Regions from separate parts of the Roseburia intestinalis L1-82 genome, predicted to be linked through region 3. Evidence: predicted binding sites of a transcription regulator. Region 3 holds the regulator's gene; each other region holds the start of a gene.
The links. The regulator Rex, encoded in region 3, represses fermentation and respiration genes when NADH is low (regulators of the CRP and FNR family bind a similar motif). The targets are predictions, from matches to a motif close to ATTGTTAANTANTTAACAAT.
Positions count from the first base shown of each region.

Region 1: a site for Rex is predicted at 1,972-1,991, ahead of RIL182_RS02130 (butyryl-CoA:acetate CoA-transferase). Genes of this name have one in related genera too.
Region 2: a site for Rex is predicted at 1,297-1,316, ahead of RIL182_RS16180 (enoyl-CoA hydratase-related protein). Genes of this name have one in related genera too.

Region 1 is NZ_LR027880.1:430,518-433,804, reverse strand. Features, by position in the region: gene RIL182_RS02140 (class I SAM-dependent rRNA methyltransferase) at 1-382, opposite strand, end outside; gene RIL182_RS02135 (glycosyltransferase family 2 protein) at 709-1,779, shown strand; gene RIL182_RS02130 (butyryl-CoA:acetate CoA-transferase) at 2,036-3,287, shown strand, end outside.
Region 2 is NZ_LR027880.1:3,445,991-3,449,277, forward strand. Features, by position in the region: gene RIL182_RS16175 (pyridoxal phosphate-dependent aminotransferase) at 1-1,159, opposite strand, end outside; gene RIL182_RS16180 (enoyl-CoA hydratase-related protein) at 1,339-2,142, shown strand; gene RIL182_RS21380 (hypothetical protein) at 2,343-2,504, opposite strand; gene RIL182_RS16185 (AraC family transcriptional regulator) at 2,527-3,287, opposite strand, start outside.
Region 3 is NZ_LR027880.1:2,149,582-2,152,868, reverse strand. Features, by position in the region: gene RIL182_RS10045 (ABC-F family ATP-binding cassette domain-containing protein) at 1-843, shown strand, start outside; gene RIL182_RS10040 (redox-sensing transcriptional repressor Rex) at 918-1,571, shown strand; gene RIL182_RS10030 (NAD(P)H-hydrate dehydratase) at 1,765-3,287, shown strand, end outside.

The sequences.
Region 1 (3,287 bases), 1.7 Mb from region 3:
GTGCTAAACATTCCACCACGAGCACATCCTCATATTTGTCAACGACAAGTCCCGGCAAAAAGTCTGCTTCCCCGAAGATCACACGGCAGGATGATGTATCGACCGTCGTTTTGCGGTATTCCCAGGCATTTTTCACGCGCATCTGTAAAAATGTGCGGTCGATCTCCTGGTCCACATGTCTTGTCAGCATACGGATGCGGATTTTTGAATTGGTATTGATAAATCCTTTGCCCATCGGATAGCCGTCAAAATCATGCACGACCACGATCTCTCCGTTTTCAAAACTTCCCATGACCGTATCGATCTCATTATCAAAAATCCAGGCACCGCCTGCTTTGATCGTTCTTCCCTCGCCCTTTTTTAATGTCACAACTGCACTCATTTTTCATCCACCTTTCTCACGCTTTTTCTTTTCCGTAATTTACAATATAAATTCCCACGCAGACCAGCACCAATGCCACAACGCACAGCAAAGCAGCGCACCGATCCACACCACAATGGTTTTCTGCATCCATTGTTCATTTAATTTCATTTGTTTTCCTCATTTCCTGATTTTTGCATTTACCCATTGTAGCACATTCCGTGCTGCCTATAAAATATTTTTTACACAAAAACTGTTTCTTGTAACTGCCTGTCATGTCCGATATAATAAATACAAAAATATTGACAGATCCAGTCTTAAAAATATACACAACAGGGGGATTTTCCATGGCTACGATAAGTTTATGCATGATCGTTAAAAATGAGGAGGCGGTTCTCGCGCGATGTCTCGACTCGATTGCAGATCTGATGGATGAGATCATCATCGTGGATACCGGTTCCACGGACCACACAAAGGAGATCGCTGCAAAATATACCAGTCAGGTCTATGATTTTAAATGGACGAGCGATTTTTCCGCGGCGAGAAATTTTTCTTTTTCAAAAGCGAATATGGATTACATATATGCCGCCGATGCGGACGAAGTTTTAGATGATTTTAACCATGAGCGTTTTCTCCGGCTCAAAAATGCACTGCTGCCGGAAATTGAGATCGTTCAGATGAAATATGTGACGGATGCCGATTTCGACACCGTTTTAAATGCAAAAAAAGAATACCGTCCGAAACTGTTCAAGCGTCTGCGCACCTTTACCTGGGTCGATCCGGTGCACGAGACAGTCCGCCTGACTCCTGTGATCTTCGACAGCGACGTTGAGATTTTACATAAACCGCAGAATTTTCACAGCAAACGTGATTTTTCCATATTTATCAAAAACTTCCAGAGCGGCCACGAACTCTCTCCGAAGATCCGCACGATGTATGCCAAAGAGCTGTTAAAGACCGGTGACACAAAAGACTTTCAGGATGCGAAACCAATTTTCCAGTATATCTTAGAACATGACCTCACCGATGATGCCATGAAAGAAGCCTCCTGCGTACTCGCACATGTGTACCGCTTAGAGGACAACAAAAATGAATTTTTCAAGCTGACGATGAAGGATATGCTGACCACTCCATGTTCCGAGATCTGCTATGAGCTTGGTACCTATTTTCTCGCGCAGAAAGATTTAAATGAAGCAGTCATCTGGTTCTACAATGCTGCCTATGAAACGGAGAGCATCTTAGATGTCCACACCAGCGGCGATCTCCCTCTGTACGGGTTAGTTGAATGTTATGAACTGCTCCTCGCCGAAGCCAAATCGAATATTCCTTCCGATACCATGCTGGTCTCAAGCTATGAGGAAGCGCTGGAAAAATACCGCCGTGAGTCGCAGAGCTGGACGATGCCGGTAGAGAATTAATTGAGTTACTGTTCACTCGCAAGCTTGACACTTGCTGTCAAGCTGTGCGCCAAAGACTATATCATGCCAGATTACAGCCCCATGCATCGAAGATGCATTTAAAATAGGCTGTAATTGTTACTGCTCACACAGTATGTGTGAACAGTAACTTAATTGACTTGTCAAACTCTCCATAAAGTGTTAGGATAAGACTATGGTAAATTTTTAACAATCTTTTTATATCATGATTTTTTACAATTATGAGGAGGTATTTGTGATGGATTATTCACAGGAATACAAACAGAAACTTGTATCTGCCGACGAGGCGGTAAAATTGATCAAATCCGGTGACTGGGTTGATTTCGGCTGGTGTACAAACACCGTAGATGCCCTTGATCAGGCGCTGGCAAAACGTACCGATGAGCTGACAAACGTGAACCTGCGCGGTGGTATCCTTTTAAAACCGTTAGCTACTTTCGCACGCGAAGATGCCGGTGAGCACTTTACATGGAACTCATGGCATATGTCCGGTATCGAACGTAAAATGATCAGCCGCGGATGCGCTTTCTATTCACCGATCCGTTACTCCGAACTGCCACGTTACTACCGCGAGCTTGACTGCCCGGATGATGTAGCAATGTTTCAGGTAGCTCCGATGGATTCCCATGGATATTTCAATTTCGGACCAAGTGCCTCCCATCTCGGTGCAATGTGTGAGAGAGCAAAACACATCATCGTAGAGGTCAATGAAAACATGCCGCGCTGCCTTGGCGGAACAGAATGCGGAATTCACATTTCCGATGTTACCTATATCGTAGAGGGTTCGAATCCTCCGATCGGCGAGCTTGGTGCCGGCGGTCCTGCAACAGATATCGACAAAACGGTTGCAAAACTGATCGTAGACGAGATCCCGAACGGTGCATGCTTACAACTTGGTATCGGCGGTATGCCAAACGCTGTCGGTTCCCTGATTGCAGAGTCTGACTTAAAAGACCTCGGTGTCCACACAGAGATGTATGTAGATGCATTTGTTGACATCGCAAAAGCAGGAAAGATCACCGGTGCGAAGAAAAATATCGACCGTTACCGTCAGACCTACGCTTTCGGTGCAGGTACCAAAAAAATGTACGATTACTTAGACGACAACCCAGAGTTGATGAGTGCTCCGGTTGATTACACCAACGATATCCGTTCGATCTCTGCACTCGATAACTTTATTTCCATCAACAACGCCGTTGATATCGACCTCTATGGTCAGGTCAATGCAGAGTCAGCAGGTATCAAGCAGATCAGTGGTGCCGGTGGACAGTTAGACTTCGTTTTAGGTGCTTACCTGTCAAAAGGCGGCAAGAGCTTTATCTGTCTGTCCTCTACCTTTAAGACCAAAGACGGACAGGTGCAGTCAAGAATCCGCCCGACACTTGCCAACGGTTCCATCGTAACCGATACCCGTGCCAACACACACTATGTTGTAACTGAGTACGGTAAAGTCAATGTCAAAGGACTTTCCGCATGGCAGAAAGCAGAGG
Region 2 (3,287 bases), 1.3 Mb from region 3:
TGACAAATACTGCGATCTTCTCTAAACATTTCTTAATAATGTCTTTGGAATAAGCATAAGAGCAGCGGATGTAACCCTCTGCACAACTTCCAAATGCGTCTCCCGGAATGACTGCCACCTTCTGTTCCTGCAGCAGACGGTTACAAAATTCCATGCTGGTAAGTCCTGTTTTTTTGATCGACGGGAATACATAAAATGCACCTTCCGGTTCTGTCACATCCAGTCCCATATTCCGGAACCCGTCCACCATGATCTTTCGTCTCTCATCGTATTCTTTACGCATCACATCGATCTCTTCGTCACGAACCGGACTCGTCAGTGCTTCAAGCGCCGCCACCTGTGACGTTGTTCCTGCAGACATGGTCGTAAACTGATGGATCTTATTCATATGAAAAATAACTTCCGCAGGACCCGCTGCAATACCCATACGCCATCCGGTCATTGCAAATGCTTTTGAAAAACCATTTAATACCACACAACGCTCATACATATCCGGCAGCGCCGCAATAGATGCATGCTTTTTGCCATAGGTCAGCTCTGCATAAATCTCATCTGTAATCACAAAAATATCATGTGCGGTCACAACCTCACGGATTGCTTCTAAATCCTCTTTTTCCATGATCGCTCCGGTAGGGTTGTTGGGGAATGAGATCAGCAGTACTTTTGTTTTATCTGTAATTTTTTCTTCAAGTTCTTCCTTCGTCAGGCGGAATTTATTCTCTGCCTTTAACGGGATGGAAACCGGAATGCCGCCACACAATTCCACACACGGAATATAGGAAACATAGCAAGGTTCTACAACTAACACCTCATCCCCCGGATCCACCAGTGCACGAAGCGCCAGATCAATACCCTCACTTGCTCCCATCGTGATCAGGATCTCATTTTCCCTGTCATAATGAAGTCCAAACTTCTCTAAATACTCTGCAGCTGCCGCACGGAGTTCGACCGTACCGCGATTATCGGTATACTTTGTCTCACCTCTTTTGATTGAAGCAATCGCTGCCTCCCTGACATGTTCCGGTGTCGGAAAATCCGGCTCGCCGACACCAAGTGACAATGCTCCCTCCATCGTATTTGCAATATCAAAAAAGTCCTTGATCCCTGAATCCGGCATCTCCTTTACTACCTTAGATAAGTATGATTTGCTTGTGTCCATGGTTTTTCCTCTTTTCTGTGTCTTTGTCAAAATATCATACCACCTATCATAGCACTTTTTCTACCAAATTTATAGTGAATTTTTCCCATAATCTATTGACAAATTCAGGGAAAAGCTGTACGCTATTAATAACGTATATTGTTAATTTTTTATCAAACTATTCAGGAGGGTTCCAAACGATGAGCGATTTTAACAATTTAAAACTGGAAGTTGCTGAGGAGATTGCTGTTCTTACAATTTCAAGACCAGCAGCATTAAACGCATTAAACAGCGAGACATTAGACGAGTTAAACACAGCATTAACTGAGATCGAAGCAAGAGACGACATCAAAGTCGTAATCTTAACCGGCGGTCCTGACAAGAAAGGCAACGAATTCAAATCTTTCGTAGCAGGCGCTGATATTTCTGAGATGGTAAACTTTACCGCAGCTGAAGCAAGAGCTTTCGGTATGAGAGCTTCCGTACCATTCTTCAAATTAATGAACATGCGTCAGGTAACGATCGCAGCTGTTAATGGTTTTGCACTTGGCGGTGGATGTGAAATTTCCATGGCATGTGATATCCGTATCGCATCTGACAACGCTACTTTCGCACAGCCAGAGACAGGTCTTGGAATCATTCCTGGATTCGGCGGTACACAAAGACTTGCCCGTTTAGTAGGCATGGGACGCGCAAAAGAGATGATCTTTACCTGCGATTCCGTTGATGCAGCAGAAGCTTACCGCATCGGTCTTGTTAATAAAGTAGTTGCTCCGGAAGAGTTAATGAACACAGCAAAAGCTATGGCTAAGAAAATCATCTCCAAAGGAAGCTACGCTGTTTCCGTTGCAAAAGCAGCAATCAACAACGGTTATGATATGGACATCAAGAACGCTGTTGAGATGGAAGCAAACTTATTCGGCGTAACCTGCTCTACTCATGACAAAACAGAAGGTATGACTGCTTTCTTAGAGAGAAGAGCTGCTGATTTAACAGATTTCTAAAAAAACATATCAAAAAAAAACGGGCTGATAATTCAGTCCGTTTTTTTGATATACTCATATTCCAAATTTAATGTGCAGGTAATCTCTGATTACCTCTACGCATTTTTCACGCCCCCATCAAAACCGACACCACCGGCATCGTCACCACAGCAAGAATTGCCGTAAGCGCAACTCCTCTTGCCGCCAGATCATAATTTCCATCATATTGCTGTCATACTGCCGACAGGCGTTGCGAGCATGACCATACACACGCCTAAAATCATCGGATCATCAACAAACTGCTTTATGATCCATGTGCCTGCAATCAAAAAAAGCGTCAGAACCCTCTTAGTTCCAACGCCTTTGTCAATAATTTTTATCATTTGTATGTAATATAGTCGATAGCTATATTTTTGTCAATATCCCGCTGTTTCTATATTTCAGTGGAGAAATGCCATATGCTTTTTTGAAACTTCTGATAAAATAGCTTACATTCTGGTATCCGCTCTGCATAGCTGTCTCCGTCACTGAAAGATCGGTGTCCTGTAACAACTGTTTTGCATTCTCCAAACGTAAATATGTTATATATTGCGACAATGTAATATGGAAATGTTCCTTAAAATACCGCGATATATATTTTTCCGAAAGATGAAACTGTTCCCCAAATTCCTTTAGCGATATCTTTCCTGTAAAATTCTGCTGTATATATGAAACCATCTCTTTTTCTACAATATTTCTGCCGCTTGTATCATTTTCTATTACAAATCCTTTCTTCCACATTTCAAGAATAAATTGTAAAAGAATTATTTTTGTCTTTATCTGCGCAGTTATTTTTGACTCAGTTTCATCATTTTCTGCCATATATATATCAATCAGCTGCTCACACAGTTCTTTTGCCGAGTCTTTTACTCTTGGGTTTATCATCAAATGACCGCTATTTAATGGTTCAAGCAATTTATCATCTAACATGTCATCGGTCCGAAAAGATATATATTTTAACGGAAACAAAAATGTAAAATAATCCACAGTGCCGGTCTGTGAGCCCATAAGATGCAGATTGCCCGGCGATACAACGAACGCATCCCCTGCTTTTCCAATATAACTCTCTCCTGATATACTTACCGTCAGCAAACCACTTTTTACATATATAATCTCAAATTCATCAT
Region 3 (3,287 bases):
ACCATACTAAAGATCATCAATAATCTGATTCCGGCAGATGGCGGTACCGTGACACTTGGTTCGAATGTGCATATCGGATATTACGATCAGGAACATCAGCTTTTACATATGGAAAAGACGATTTTTGAGGAAATCTCAGATGCCTATCCGGGGCTGAATAATACGAAGATCCGCAATGTGTTAGCAGCATTTTTGTTTACAAATGATGATGTGTTTAAGCACATTTCAGATTTGAGCGGTGGAGAGAGAGGACGTGTTTCCTTAGCAAAATTAATGCTTTCCGATGCGAATTTTCTGATCCTTGATGAGCCGACGAACCATTTGGATATTACATCCAAAGAAATTTTGGAATCTGCGTTAAACCAGTATACCGGAACCGTATTTTTCGTTTCCCATGACCGCTATTTTATCAATCAGACGGCGACGAGGATCCTAGAGCTGACAGGTGAGACGGTTGTAAATTATATTGGAAACTATGATTATTATCTGGAAAAACACGATATCATGACGCAACTGTATGTAAAACCACAGGAAATATCGGATATTCAGGCAGGAAAACAGGATGATGCGGTCAATAAACTTGACTGGCAGGCGCAGAAGGCAGAACAGGCAAGGATCCGTAAGATTGAAAACAGTCTGAAAAAAATAGAAGATGAGATTGCAGCATTAGAAGAAGAGATAAGCGCGATCGATGAAGAATGTGCGAAGCCGGAAAATGCAGTCAATTCCGCAAAGTTAAATGAACTTGCTGCACGACAGCAGGAGTGCAGGGAACGCCTTGAAACCTGCTATGAAACGTGGGAAGATCTGTCAATGCAGCTGGATGGAGCTAAAGATAGTTAAAAATTTCACACATTGACAGACACAGGGGAAATCACTATAATAAACGAGAGAACGTAAGAAAGGTGGAACCTTTTGTGCAGGAAAAAGAGATATCACAGGCAGTGATCCGAAGGATGCCGCGTTATTACCGTTACCTCGGAGAACTATTAGACGCCGGTGTGGAGCGTATATCATCCAATGATCTGAGCAAACGGATGAATGTGACCGCATCCCAGATCAGACAGGATCTGAATAATTTTGGCGGGTTCGGTCAGCAGGGCTACGGCTATAATGTAAAATATTTATATGAAGAGATCGGTAAGATCTTAGGTTTGAATGAGAGACACAATATTATTGTAATGGGTGCCGGTAACCTTGGTCAGGCACTTACCAATTATGTAAAATTTGAGAAACTTGGCTTTGTTATCATAGGACTTTTTGATGTAAATCCGGCGCTTGACGGAGTGACTGTACGCGGGATCAAAATCCGTATGTTAGATGAATTAGAGAGTTTCTGTGAAGAAAATCAGGTAGATATCGCAGCGCTGACCATGCCGAAGGAAAAGGCAGATGCGATTGCAAACAGGCTGGTCGGACTTGGAATCCGTGCAATCTGGAATTTTGCCCATGTAGATCTTGAATTGATCGACAAAAATGTTGTCGTGGAGAATGTACATCTTTCCGACAGTCTGATGCAGTTGTCTTACAACATTGTCAGAAACAAAAAAGCAGAAGAAAACGGCAACTGAAAAGGTGCTGTAAATGTAGAGAGCAAATAGCTGCCGCACAGATTTATGTGCGGCGTTTTTTGCCTTATAAAACAAGGAGAAAAATCCTCTGCTCCTGCAAAGGCAGTCGCATTTTGCTCCGCAAAACAAGGAGAAAAATCCTCTGCTCCTGCAAAGGCAGTCGCATTTTGCTCCGCAAAACAAGGAGGATTTCATGAAATATCTTGTAGACAGCCGGGAAATGCAAAAATATGATGCAAATACCATTTCACATTTTAAGGTGCCGGGACTTCTCTTGATGGAGCGCGCTGCAATAGCATTTGTGGAAGAGCTGCATAGACAAAATGTGGATCTTACGGAAGTACTCATTGTGTGTGGCAGTGGAAATAACGGTGGAGATGGTCTTGCGATCGCACGCCTTTTATTTTTGGAAGGACATGCTGTCACGGTCGTTTATGCCGGAAATAAAGAGCACTGTTCGGAGTCAAACAGGGTACAGCAGGATATTTTAAATGCATACGGTATTTCTATATACATGGATATCCCGGAAAAGATCAGACCTACTCTTGTAATAGACGCAATATTTGGTGTGGGACTCTCAAGAGATGTGACCGGTGAATATGCAGATATGCTGTGCCGGATGAATGAACTTTCCGGGGAAAAAGCGGCGGTAGACATTGCATCCGGGATCTCTGCGGACACGGGAGCCATTTTAGGCACAGCGTTTCGTGCAGATCTTACGATCACATTTGCATTTGAAAAATTAGGCAGTATCCTCTGGCCGGGAAATGAGTATGCCGGCAGGATCATTGTATGTGATATTGGCATCACGAAAGAAAGCTGGCTGGGTGAACCGCCGGCCGTGATGGCACTTGAAGAAAAAGATTTTTCGATACTGCCAAAAAGAAAAAGCCATTCTAATAAGGGCAGTTATGGAAAACTCTTGCTGATCGCCGGAAGTGTCAATATGGCAGGGGCGGCAGTTTTGTCTGCGAAAGCAGCTTATGCCACAGGGTGTGGTCTGGTGCGTGTGCTGACTCCGGAGGAAAACAGAGCTATTTTACAGTGCAGTGTTCCGGAGGCGGTTCTTACTACTTACGATAAAACTTTAGTACCGGAAGAACCGGTTCTGAGGGAGATCCTTGACTGGGCAGATGCCATTGTGATCGGTCCCGGACTAGGAAAAGAAAAAACTTCTGCACAGATATTAAATTTTGTGTTAGAATATGGAACGTCACATGAGAATAAAGCATTTCTTTTTGATGCTGATGCATTAAATCTGGTGGCAGAGCAGAAAAACACCGGAGTGCAGGGGGCAGATAGATGGAAAAATTTTAAGAATACTGCCGTGATTACACCGCATCTTGGAGAGATGAGCAGGCTTACCAGAAAAACAGTTGGAGAAATCCAGAAGAATCTGTTGCAGACAGCTGCAGATTTTGCAGATGAAAATCAGGTTATTTGCGTCCTGAAAGATGAACATACAGTGACCGCACTGCCGGATCATAAAAGGTATCTGAATCTTTCCGGTAATCCGGGAATGGCAACTGCAGGAAGCGGGGATGTACTAAGCGGTTTGATCGGTGCACTTATGGCACAGAAACTGACATCATATCAGGCGGCACCTCTTGGAGTATACCTTCACGGTTTGGCAGGTGATATCATGGTACAGACGACAGGTTTACAGGGCCTTACAGCCTCGGATCTGATCACCGGGATCAAAAAGGTACTAAATAT